3 regions of the Amycolatopsis lurida genome follow, and region 1 is predicted to be linked to each of the others. Evidence: riboswitches for the same ligand, from Rfam matches in the RefSeq annotation. Region 1 holds a riboswitch; each other region holds the start of a gene.
The links. Region 1 has a riboswitch for S-adenosylmethionine ahead of BLW75_RS30185 (methionine ABC transporter ATP-binding protein). Riboswitches for the same ligand answer to the same signal wherever they lie in the genome.
Positions count from the first base shown of each region.

Region 2: another riboswitch for S-adenosylmethionine. It lies ahead of thrC (threonine synthase); the one in region 1 lies ahead of BLW75_RS30185 (methionine ABC transporter ATP-binding protein).
Region 3: another riboswitch for S-adenosylmethionine. It lies ahead of BLW75_RS38455 (aminotransferase class V-fold PLP-dependent enzyme); the one in region 1 lies ahead of BLW75_RS30185 (methionine ABC transporter ATP-binding protein).

Region 1 is NZ_FNTA01000004.1:5,222,068-5,225,332, forward strand. Features, by position in the region: gene BLW75_RS30175 (GNAT family N-acetyltransferase) at 1-37, opposite strand, end outside; gene rsmA (16S rRNA (adenine(1518)-N(6)/adenine(1519)-N(6))-dimethyltransferase RsmA) at 78-914, shown strand; SAM riboswitch class I at 1,136-1,226, shown strand; gene BLW75_RS30185 (methionine ABC transporter ATP-binding protein) at 1,439-2,449, shown strand; gene BLW75_RS30190 (4-(cytidine 5'-diphospho)-2-C-methyl-D-erythritol kinase) at 2,570-3,265, shown strand, end outside.
Region 2 is NZ_FNTA01000004.1:1,861,059-1,864,323, reverse strand. Features, by position in the region: gene BLW75_RS13900 (ComEC/Rec2 family competence protein) at 1-375, shown strand, start outside; gene thrC (threonine synthase) at 393-1,658, opposite strand; SAM riboswitch class I at 1,671-1,803, opposite strand; gene holA (DNA polymerase III subunit delta) at 1,939-2,922, shown strand; gene rpsT (30S ribosomal protein S20) at 2,974-3,234, opposite strand.
Region 3 is NZ_FNTA01000004.1:7,052,301-7,055,565, reverse strand. Features, by position in the region: gene BLW75_RS38455 (aminotransferase class V-fold PLP-dependent enzyme) at 1-1,332, opposite strand, end outside; SAM riboswitch class IV at 1,365-1,479, opposite strand; gene BLW75_RS38450 (M23 family metallopeptidase) at 1,608-2,291, opposite strand; gene BLW75_RS38445 (potassium/proton antiporter) at 2,423-3,265, opposite strand, start outside.

The sequences.
Region 1 (3,265 bases):
GCCGGACTTTGTCTCCATCGAGTACGACGTCGTCCACCGGCCAATCGTGGCTTACCGGACATGGTTACGATCGTCGGGTGACTGAACTGCTCGGTCCTGCGGAAATCAGGGCGCTGGCGGCCGAGCTGGACGTACGTCCGACCAAGAAGCTCGGCCAGAACTTCGTGCACGATCCCAATACGGTGCGCCGCATCGTCGACCTCTCGAAGATCGGCGAAGGGGACGTCGTCCTGGAGGTCGGGCCGGGCCTCGGCTCGCTGACACTCGGACTGCTCGCGACCGGCGCCGAGGTCGTCGCGGTCGAAATCGATCCTGTGCTGGCGGAACGGCTGCCGAGCACCGTGGCCGAGCGAGGCGGGGCCGAAAGGCTGACGGTCGTCGGCGCGGACGCGTTGCGGATCACCGCGAACGACCTGCCGGCACGGCCGACGGCGCTCGTCGCGAACCTGCCGTATAACGTCGCCGTTCCCGTCGTGCTCCACCTGCTGGCCGAATTGCCGTCGCTGACCAGCGGCCTCGTAATGGTCCAGACCGAGGTCGCGGACAGGATGGCGGCGGGTCCGGGAAGCCGGACTTACGGCGTACCCAGCGTCAAGCTCGCCTGGTACGGAAAGACGCGCAAGGTCGCCGCGGTGCCCAGGGCGGTGTTCTGGCCGGTTCCGAACGTCGACTCCGCCTTGGTCGCGTTCGAACGGGGCGACGTGGTGTCGTCCGTGGAGCGGGAGCGGCTGTTCGCGGTCGTCGACGCCGCCTTCTCGCAACGGCGGAAGACCTTGCGGGCAGCGTTGGCGTCGTGGGCCGGTTCCGCCGAACGCGCGGGGGAACTACTCGAAAAGGCGGGTATCGACCCCAAAACCCGCGGGGAGCAGCTGGACGTCCACCAGTTCGCCCGGATCGCCGCGGCTGCCGGCTGACCACCCTGGCGCAGGTGACCGGGGCCGCGCGACTGCGTGGTTCCTCCCCTCGATTTGGCGCGGGCGAACCTTGTCTTAGCAGGCAGCGCGCCTGCCGGAGGTCGGATACGCCTGTCCGCGTCCCATAATATGGGCGGCCCATCCTGTATAATGGACGCGACCAGACGTGTGATCTGCGCCTACGCGCTTGCTTTCATCCAGTGGGATCGGTTTTACTCAGTAAGCCATCCCGAGCGACTGAGAGACCTGGCTCGCCGAAGTCGCAGCAACCACCCTCCACAGGGCAGGTGCTACAGCCAGGACCGATGGAGGCTGTGCCTAATGAACAGGGTCACCCACCCGCTCCTGCTGACCAGGCGACGTGTCGTCGATGAAGGTCGCCGCACGGTAAGTGCGTGTCGACGCTCCACCGTTACTGCCTGAGTTCATTCCCTTATCTCTGAATCCGTCCGTTTCCCGGACGGTTACTCGGTGACGGTTGGCGCGCTCGCAAGAAGCAGCGCCCCATGTGCATGGAGCCTTTCGTGATCACTGTTGAAAACCTGTCCAAATCCTTTCCCCTCAACGGAAATCCCGTCGTCGCACTGCGCGATGTGAGCGTGGACATCCAAGCAGGCTCGCTGTTCGGAGTCGTCGGTCCGGCGGGCTCCGGCAAATCGACCCTTGCTCGGTGCATCGGTCTTCAGGAGCGTCCCGACCGCGGTGTCGTCCGCCTCGACGGACTCAACACCGGAACCCTCGACGGACGCCGTCTCCGCGAAATCCGGCGCCAGGTCGGCGTGGTGAGCACCAAGCCGGAATTGCTCGCCGAACGCACCATCGCCGGCAACATTGCTTCGCCGCTCGAGCAGCTCGGCCTCGACGGGCCGCAGCGCCGCAACCGGGTCGGCAACCTGCTCGACCTGGTCGGGCTCACCCCCCGTGCGGGGCAGCGGCCGGGCGACCTGTCCGAGGGGCAGCTGCGCCGGGTGGCCATCGCCAAGGCACTGGCCGCCGGGCCGTCCGTGCTCCTGGCCGACGACCCGACCGCGGGCGTGCAGCCCGAGGAGTCCGGCGCGGTCCTGACCGTGCTCGACCGGGCGCGCGCCGAACTCGGTGTCACCGTGCTGCTCACCACACCCGACGCCGGCGTGGTCCGCCGTGTCTGCGACGACGTCGCGGTTCTGGAGGCCGGCGCGATCATCGAACGCGGAACCGTGCTCGACCTGGTCTCCGACCCCAACAGCCGGACCGCGCAGGCGCTGCTTCCCGCCATCGAAACCGGGCGGGCACAGGCCTCGAAGTACGACCGTGCGGTGGACGTAGTGCTCGTCGGCTTCGCCTCGGTCGGTGCGCTGCTGCCGGAGGCCGCCGGTCGCTTCGACGTCGAGCTCGCCACCATCGGGGGCGGTCTGACCCGGATCGGCGACACCCCGGTCGGCCGGTTCCGCCTCGGGGTGCGCGGTGAGCGCGCGGACGCCGCGCTCGCCTGGATCGCCGAACGTGGCGGCCACGTGACCCACCCGGTCCGCGGCCCGCAGGGCGTCGCCGCCTGATTTCTCCGCGAACGGGCCGTCCAGGACGAATTGCGTCCAAGGCGGCCCGTTCGCGTCTGCCCCTTCCATTCTCTTTCTCCTGATGGCAGCGCAAGTGGAGCGGCCACGTAGGCTTGACGCGTGCTCGCCGTCGTACCGCCCCCAGTGACCGTCAGGGTCCCCGCCAAGGTCAACCTGCACCTGTCGGTCGGAGATGTACGCCCGGACGGCTACCACGAGCTGGTGACCGTGTTCCAGGCGCTTTCCCTGACCGACGAGGTGACCGTCGCGGTCACCGAGGACCCCGGCGTCGAGGTCTACGGTGAAGGTGAAGGTTCCGTACCGACAGGAGCCAACAACCTGGCCTGGAAGGCAGCGCAGGCGTTGGCGGCCCACATCGGCAAGGCGGACGGCGAGTCCAAGGTCAGAGTCGTGTTGCGCAAAGGCATCCCGGTCGCGGGCGGGATGGCCGGTGGCAGTGCCGACGCGGCCGCGACCCTGGTGGGGCTCGCGTCGCTGTGGAAGCTCGACATCTCCCGGGACGAACTGGCGGGTATCGCCGCGAAACTCGGGAGCGATGTTCCTTTCGCGCTCTACGGCGGGACGGCGTTGGGCACCGGCCGAGGCGAGCAGCTGGTGCCTGTCCTGTCGAGGCACACCTTCCACTGGGTCCTGGCCTTCGACCAGCGTGGGCTTTCGACTCCGCGGGTGTTCGGCGAGCTGGACAAGTTGCGTGAAGAAGGCAGCCCACCGCGGATCGGCTCGCACACTCCGGTGGTGGAGGCGCTGGCATCCGGCGACCCGCGTCAACTGGCGCTGCTTCTCGGCAATGATCTG
Region 2 (3,265 bases), 3.4 Mb from region 1:
AACGGTTCCGTCGTCCTGCGCGCCGGAACCCCGGCGGGTCGGGTGCTGCTGACGGGCGACATCGAGCTTGCCGCGCAGGCCGACCTGATGGCCGAAGGGGCCGATCTGCGTGCCGAGATCCTGAAGGTCCCGCACCACGGAAGCCGTTACACTGCACCGGATTTTCTCAACGCCGTCGCGCCGCGCGCGGCATTGGTGAGCGTCGGCGCCGGAAACACCTACGGCCATCCGAACAAGTCCACTTTGGACAATCTGGTGGCCGTCGGCGCGTCGGTCGCGAGGACGGACACGGACGGCGACACCGCCGTCCTCGCTGACGCGCGAGGCCTCGCCCTGGTACGCCGGGGTGAGCCCCGCGGCCCGCCTCGTTCCTGAGGCGGGCCGCCGGGAACTCAGATGCCCAGAGCCTCGCGGACCGCGTCGGCCGAGGCGCTGACGGTGGCCTTGGGGCCGATCTTGTCCTCGACGGCGTCGAGGGTCTTGAGGCCGTCACCGGTGATCAGCAGGACGATCTCCTCGTCCGGGTTGAGCTTGCCGGTCTCGATGAGCTTCTTGGCCGTCGCGACGGTGACACCACCGGCGGTCTCGGTGAAGATCCCCTCGGTACGGGCGAGCAGCCGGATGCCTTCGACGACCTCTTCGTCGGTGACGTCTTCGATCGCGCCACCGGTGCGGTTGACGACGTCGAGGACGTAGGGGCCGTCGGCCGGGTTCCCGATCGCCAGCGACCGGGCGATCGTGTCCGGCTTGACCGGCTGGACGACGTCGTGCCCCGCGCGGAAGGCCGCCGAGACGGGGGAGCAGCCGGTGGCCTGCGCGCCGAACACCTTGTACGGCGTCTCGTCGACGAGGCCGAGTTGCCCGAACTCACGGAAACCCTTGTCCACCTTGGTGAGCTGTGAGCCGGAGGCGATCGGCACCACGATCTGGGAGGGAAGCCGCCAGCCGAGCTGCTCGGCGACCTCGAAGGCCAGCGTCTTGGAGCCTTCCGAGTAGTAGGGCCGGACGTTCACGTTGACGAACGCCCAGCTCTCCTGCTCGGCGGCGAGCTGGGTGGCGAGCCGGTTCACGTCGTCGTAGTTGCCGTCGACCGCGATCAGGTCACCGTCGTACACGGCGGTGGTCAGGATCTTGGCGCGTTCCAGGGTCTTCGGGATCAGCACGACCGACCGCCAGCCCGCACGGGCCGCCGCGGCGGCGACGGCGTTGGCCAGGTTGCCGGTCGAGGGACAGGCGAGCACGTCGAACCCGAACTCGCGTGCGGCGGCCAAAGCGACGGCGACCACGCGGTCCTTGAACGAATGAGTGGGGTTGCCGGTGTCGTCCTTGACCCAGACCTTCTTGACGCCCAAGGCTTTGGCGAGCCTGTCGGCCTGGATGAGCCGGGTGGCGCCGGGTTCGGTGTTGGGGATCTCTTCGACGTTCGAGGGAACGGGAAGGAGTTTCTTGTAGCGCCAGATGTTCTTCGGTCCGGCTTCGATGTCCTCGCGGCGCACGCGGCCGAAGTCGTAGGCGACTTCGAGCGGCGAGAAGTCCTCGGCGGAAACGAATTCGGGGGCGAGCGGCTGCCGGTGTCCCTCTTCCTTCGACACCAGTTCGACGGCCGGTCCGAGATCCGGGGTCTTGGTGGTGGAGGTCGTGCCGAGGGTTGCGGTCATCGCGAGGTTCCTTCCTCATCTGCCCCGCCATGGCGGGCCGGAATTGGCACCGTGTTCGTCAGCTATCCCGCGATCGCGGAATGACAGGCTGACGCCGGTTGCCGGGGCTTCATCGGGCCGTTCCCTCTGCCCCTCTGGATGAGCGGTATTCGATTGTCGGCACGCGTGTGCTCGCGTCGCCTCGCCAACACCGTACGACATGAGGCTCAGGTGGGGCCACCGTGCCCGCTACACATCACCGGACAAAGCACACGAGAGGAGGAGTGGCAGGATCGTCACCGTGACGACGCAAGGTTCCGCCCCATCGCCGCTGGTCCTGGTTCTCGGTGAGGAAGAGCTGCTGATCGAACGGGCGGTCCGCAGCGCCTCGGACGCGGCCAAGGCGGCCGATCCGACGGCGGATCTCACCCGGATCCGGGTGTCGGACCTCACAGTCCCGGCGCTCGCGGAAATGGTCAGCCCCTCGCTGTTCGCCGAGGGCAGGGTGATCGTCCTCGAATCCGCGCACGACATCTCGCAGGAGCTCGCGGACGGGGTGATGGCCTACGTCAAGGCGCCCGCCGACGGCATCGTGCTCGTCGTCGTGCACAGCGGGGGTGGCCGGAGCAAGGCCGCGAAGGGGCTCCCCGCCGCCTTGAAGAAGGCCGGTGCGGAGGTTGTCGAATGCCCGAAGCTGACCAAAGCCGCTGAGCGGGAATCCTTTGTCCGCAACGAGGTCCGCCGCGTCGGCGGGAAGATCGACGGTGCGGCCGTGCTCGCGCTGATCGACGCGGTCGGCTCGGACCTGCGTGAACTGTCGTCGGCCGCGACCCAGCTGGTCGCGGACGCCGGCGGAACGGTCGACGAGCAGGCGGTCCGGCGCTACCACCGGGGCCGCGCCGACGTGAACGGGTTCGCCGTCGCGGAGAAGGCCGTCGCCGGTGACAAGGCCGCCGCGCTGGAGTCGTTGCGCTGGGCGATGCAGCTTGGCGTACCGCACGTGCTGGTCGCGGACGCCCTCGCCGACGCCGTCCGGACGATCGCGCGGGTGTCCGGTGCCGGTCGCGGGAACCCGAACCAGATGGCGGGTGAGCTGGGGATGCCGCCGTGGAAGGTGCGCAAGGCGCAAGGGCAGGCCCGCGGCTGGGGCCAGGACGGGCTCGCCACCGCGATGCGGGTGGTCGCCCGGCTCAACGCCGAGGTCAAGGGAGTCGCGGCCAACCCGGAGTACGCGCTGGAGCGCGCCGTCCTGGAGGTCGTAGACGCCCACGGCACGAGCCGCTGAAACGGCGAAGGGCCCCGGCGACTCGCGTCGCCGGGGCCCTTCGCAAGCCGATCAGAGAGAGTTCGCGCGCTTCGCCAGCGCGGACTTCTTGTTGGCGGCCTGGTTGGCGTGGAGAACGCCCTTGGTCACGGCCTTGTCCAGCTTCTTGGCCGCGTCCTTCTGCAGTTCCAGGGCCTTGGCCTTGTCACCGGCGTCGGCGGCCTCACGGAACTTGCGGATCGCGGTCTTCACCGAGGACCGGATCGCCTGGTTGCGCTGACGCGCCTTCTCGTTGGTGGTGATGCGCTTGATCTGCGACTTGATGTTGGCCACGGGGGCGCTCCTCTTGAATCTCTCGGTGGTT
Region 3 (3,265 bases), 1.8 Mb from region 1:
CCGCGGATCGTTCTCCGGCACCCAGCGGCCTTCGGGCTTCTCGTACTGCCAGCGGGCACCGCGGGCGACGATCTGGCGCAGCGCCAGGACGATCCGGTCCACGTGCTCGGTGGTGCTGCCGAGGCCGAGGCTGACCCGCACGGCCTGCTGCCCCGTCGAACCGGCCACGGCGATCAGCCGTTTGGTCGCCACGTGTGCGCAGAACGCGCCGTCTCGCACGCCGATGCCGTATTCCGCGGACAGCACGGCGGCGAGCCAGCCCGGGTCGAAGCCGTCGACGACGAAGCTGAGCGTGCCGACCCGATCGACCGGCGCGTCGAACAGCCGCAGTTCGCCGAATCCGGGGATGGCGGCGAGACCGCGGCGCAGGCGCGCCAGCAGTTCCTCCTCGTGGGCGACGATCCCGTCCCAGTTCGCGGCCAGGGTTTCGCAGGCGACGCCGAGCGCGTAGACGCCGACGGTGTTGGGCGAACCGGCTTCGTGCCGCTCGGGGCCGGAATTCCAGACCACGCCGAGGTTTTCGGAGTCACGGTTGACGAGCTTCGTCGCGCCGCCACCGGCGAGGTACGGCTGAGCCGCACGCAGCCAGTCGGCTCGGCCGATCAGCGCGCCGGCCCCGAAAGGCGCGTACAGCTTGTGCCCCGAGAGCGCGACGTAATCGACGTCCAGTTCGCGCACCGAGATCTTCCGGTGCGGTGCGAGCTGCGCCGCGTCGAGCGCGATCCGGGCGCCGTGCCGCCGCGCGATGGCCGCGATCTCCTTGACGGGCAACAGTTCCCCGGTCACGTTGGACGCGCCGGTGAGCACGACGAGCCGCGGGCCCTGCGGGCAGTCCGCGAGCGCTTCGTCCACAGCGGACACCGCGGCGAGGCGGGTCCGAGGGGTTTCGATCCGGCGGACGTTCGGTCCCTTCCACGGCAGCAGCGCGGCGTGGTGCTCGGTGTCGAACACGACGACCGAGGTGTGTTTCGGCAGGCTGCGCGCGAGAAGGTTGAAGGAATCGGTGGTGTTGCGGGTGAACACGACGGTGTCGGTCGACCGCGCGTCGACGAAGTCACGCAGGATTCCGCGCGTACGCTCGTAAAGCTTGGTCGAGACCTGCGAAGCGAAGCCGGCGCCGCGGTGCACACTGGCGTACCAGGGCAGGAATTCGTCGACCGCGGCACGCACCTTGTCCAGGCAGGGAGCGCTCGCCGCGTGATCGAGGTTGGCGTATCCGATGTCGCCGCCGGTGACCAGCGGAACCCGGAGATCGGCGCACGCGACCGCCGGGATCCGGTGCGGGGCAACGTCTTCAGCGGGGGTGCTGGTGCGTTCGAGAGCGAGAGTCATCGTCATCCTCCGGGCCAGGGGACCCACCGAGGATCCCGCGCTTGCCCGTCGCACCACGCGACGAGCCAGGTCCTCACCCGGGGCACCCCACCGCGGAAGGAGGGTTGCCGGTCAGCTAGCCGGGGCTTGACGCTGACACTCGTGACCTACGGACGAAGTTAGCGGATGGGCGGCCGATCGAGCCAGCCCTTGTCCGCATCTTGAGACGCCGCTCACGTGCTCCGCAAGCGGGAAGAACCGCTGCCCGGCGCCGCGCCGCGCCGGGCAACGGCAGGTCAGACCCGGAATCGGCCGGGCAGCGGGACGGTCGCGCGGGAGGAGACCTCGGTCGCGGTGCCGGAGTACTGATCGGTGCCCGCGGTGAACTGCCAGCCGCCGAAGGTCTTGCCGTCGACGGCTTCGCCGTAGGCCTCGGCGACCTTGGTCGAGACCTCGTCGTAGGACAGGCCGTTCCAGTTGCCCGCGCCGACCCCGAAGTCGCGCGAGTCGCCGCCCTGCGCGGCGGCCGCGGGCAGGGTCCACAGGGTGAAGTGCACGTGGGCGCCGGTGCTGCGGCCACCACAGGGCAGCGCGTTGCCGGTCCGGCCGAGAGCGTCGCCCGGGGCGACCTTCTGGCCGTCGGTGACCGCGATGCCCTCCAGGTGGTAGTACCCGGTCCGCCAGCCGCCGTCGTGGTCGACGGTCACCCAGTCGCCGCCGGAACAGTGCTGGATCCGGACCGTGCCCGCCAGCGGGGCGCGAACGGTCTTGTCCCCGGGGCTGAAGTCGATGGCGTTCTTCACGCCGGAGGTGCCGTTGTCCGAGTGGATCCCCGCCGAGTAGACCGACTGGCCCGGCTCGAAGGGCAGCCCGAACGCGGGAAAGGCGCCGGCCGCGGAGGCGGCGGGAGCAGAGAGAACCACCCCGACGAGTGCGGCAGTGACCCCCAGACCAGCGAACCGCGCAGGAAGCTTCGTCACCTTGCGTACTCCTTACCCCGTGACACTCACCCATTCGATGGAGTCGATTGCGGGGAAAGTAATCCAAAAGGAGTACAAATGGGAAGAAGTTTCTGAGATCAACCGACGAACAGCTGGTGGCGGTTCGTGACCTACTGGCCGGATTCGCCCTTCCACCTGGCGAGACGGCCCGCGCGGTCAACGGCCCGCAGGCGTCGTTCGGCCGCGTCACGGGCTTCGGCGGTGGTCACGACGAGTAACTGGTCGTGCTCCTGAAGCCGGGTGTTCTTGTTCGGCGTGAAGCCGGAGCCGTCGCGGACGAGGAGGCTGATCGTCGCCCCCACCGGCAGGCGCAGCTCGGCCAGGTACACGCCGTGCATCTTCGATCCCTTGTGGATCCGGACCTGCAGGAGTTCCGCGCCCATCTCGTCGAGCGGCGCGGAGTCGACGTCGATCTCGTGCGCCTCGGCGTGCTGGGCCAGCCCGAGGATTCTCGCGAGCGGGGTCAGCGTGGCCCCTTGGAGCAGCGTCAACACGATGACCAGCACGAACACCGCGTCGACCAGCTCCTGCGCGCCCGGCACGCCGGACGACAGCGGGATCAACGCGAGCACGATCGGGACCGCCCCGCGCAGCCCGGCCCAGGACAGGAACACCTGTTCTCGCCAGGGGATCTTGAATGGCAGCGCCGACAGCAGTACCGACAGCGGGCGGGCGAGCAGCAGCACGACCGCGCCCGCGACCAGGCCCTGGACCAGGCTTTCGAAGATCCTGCTCGGCGAGGCGAACAGGCCGAGCAACACGAACAGGCCGATCTGCGCGAGCCAGCCGAGCCCTTCGGCGAAGGACAGCGTGTCCGAGCGGTGCGGCAGCTTCGAGTTCCCCAGCACCAGGGCCGCGACGTAGGTGGCGAGCAGGCCCGACGCGTGGGCGAGCTGCCCGCTCGAATACGCCACGACGCAGACCGCGACCGTGGCCAGCGGGTACAGACCGGT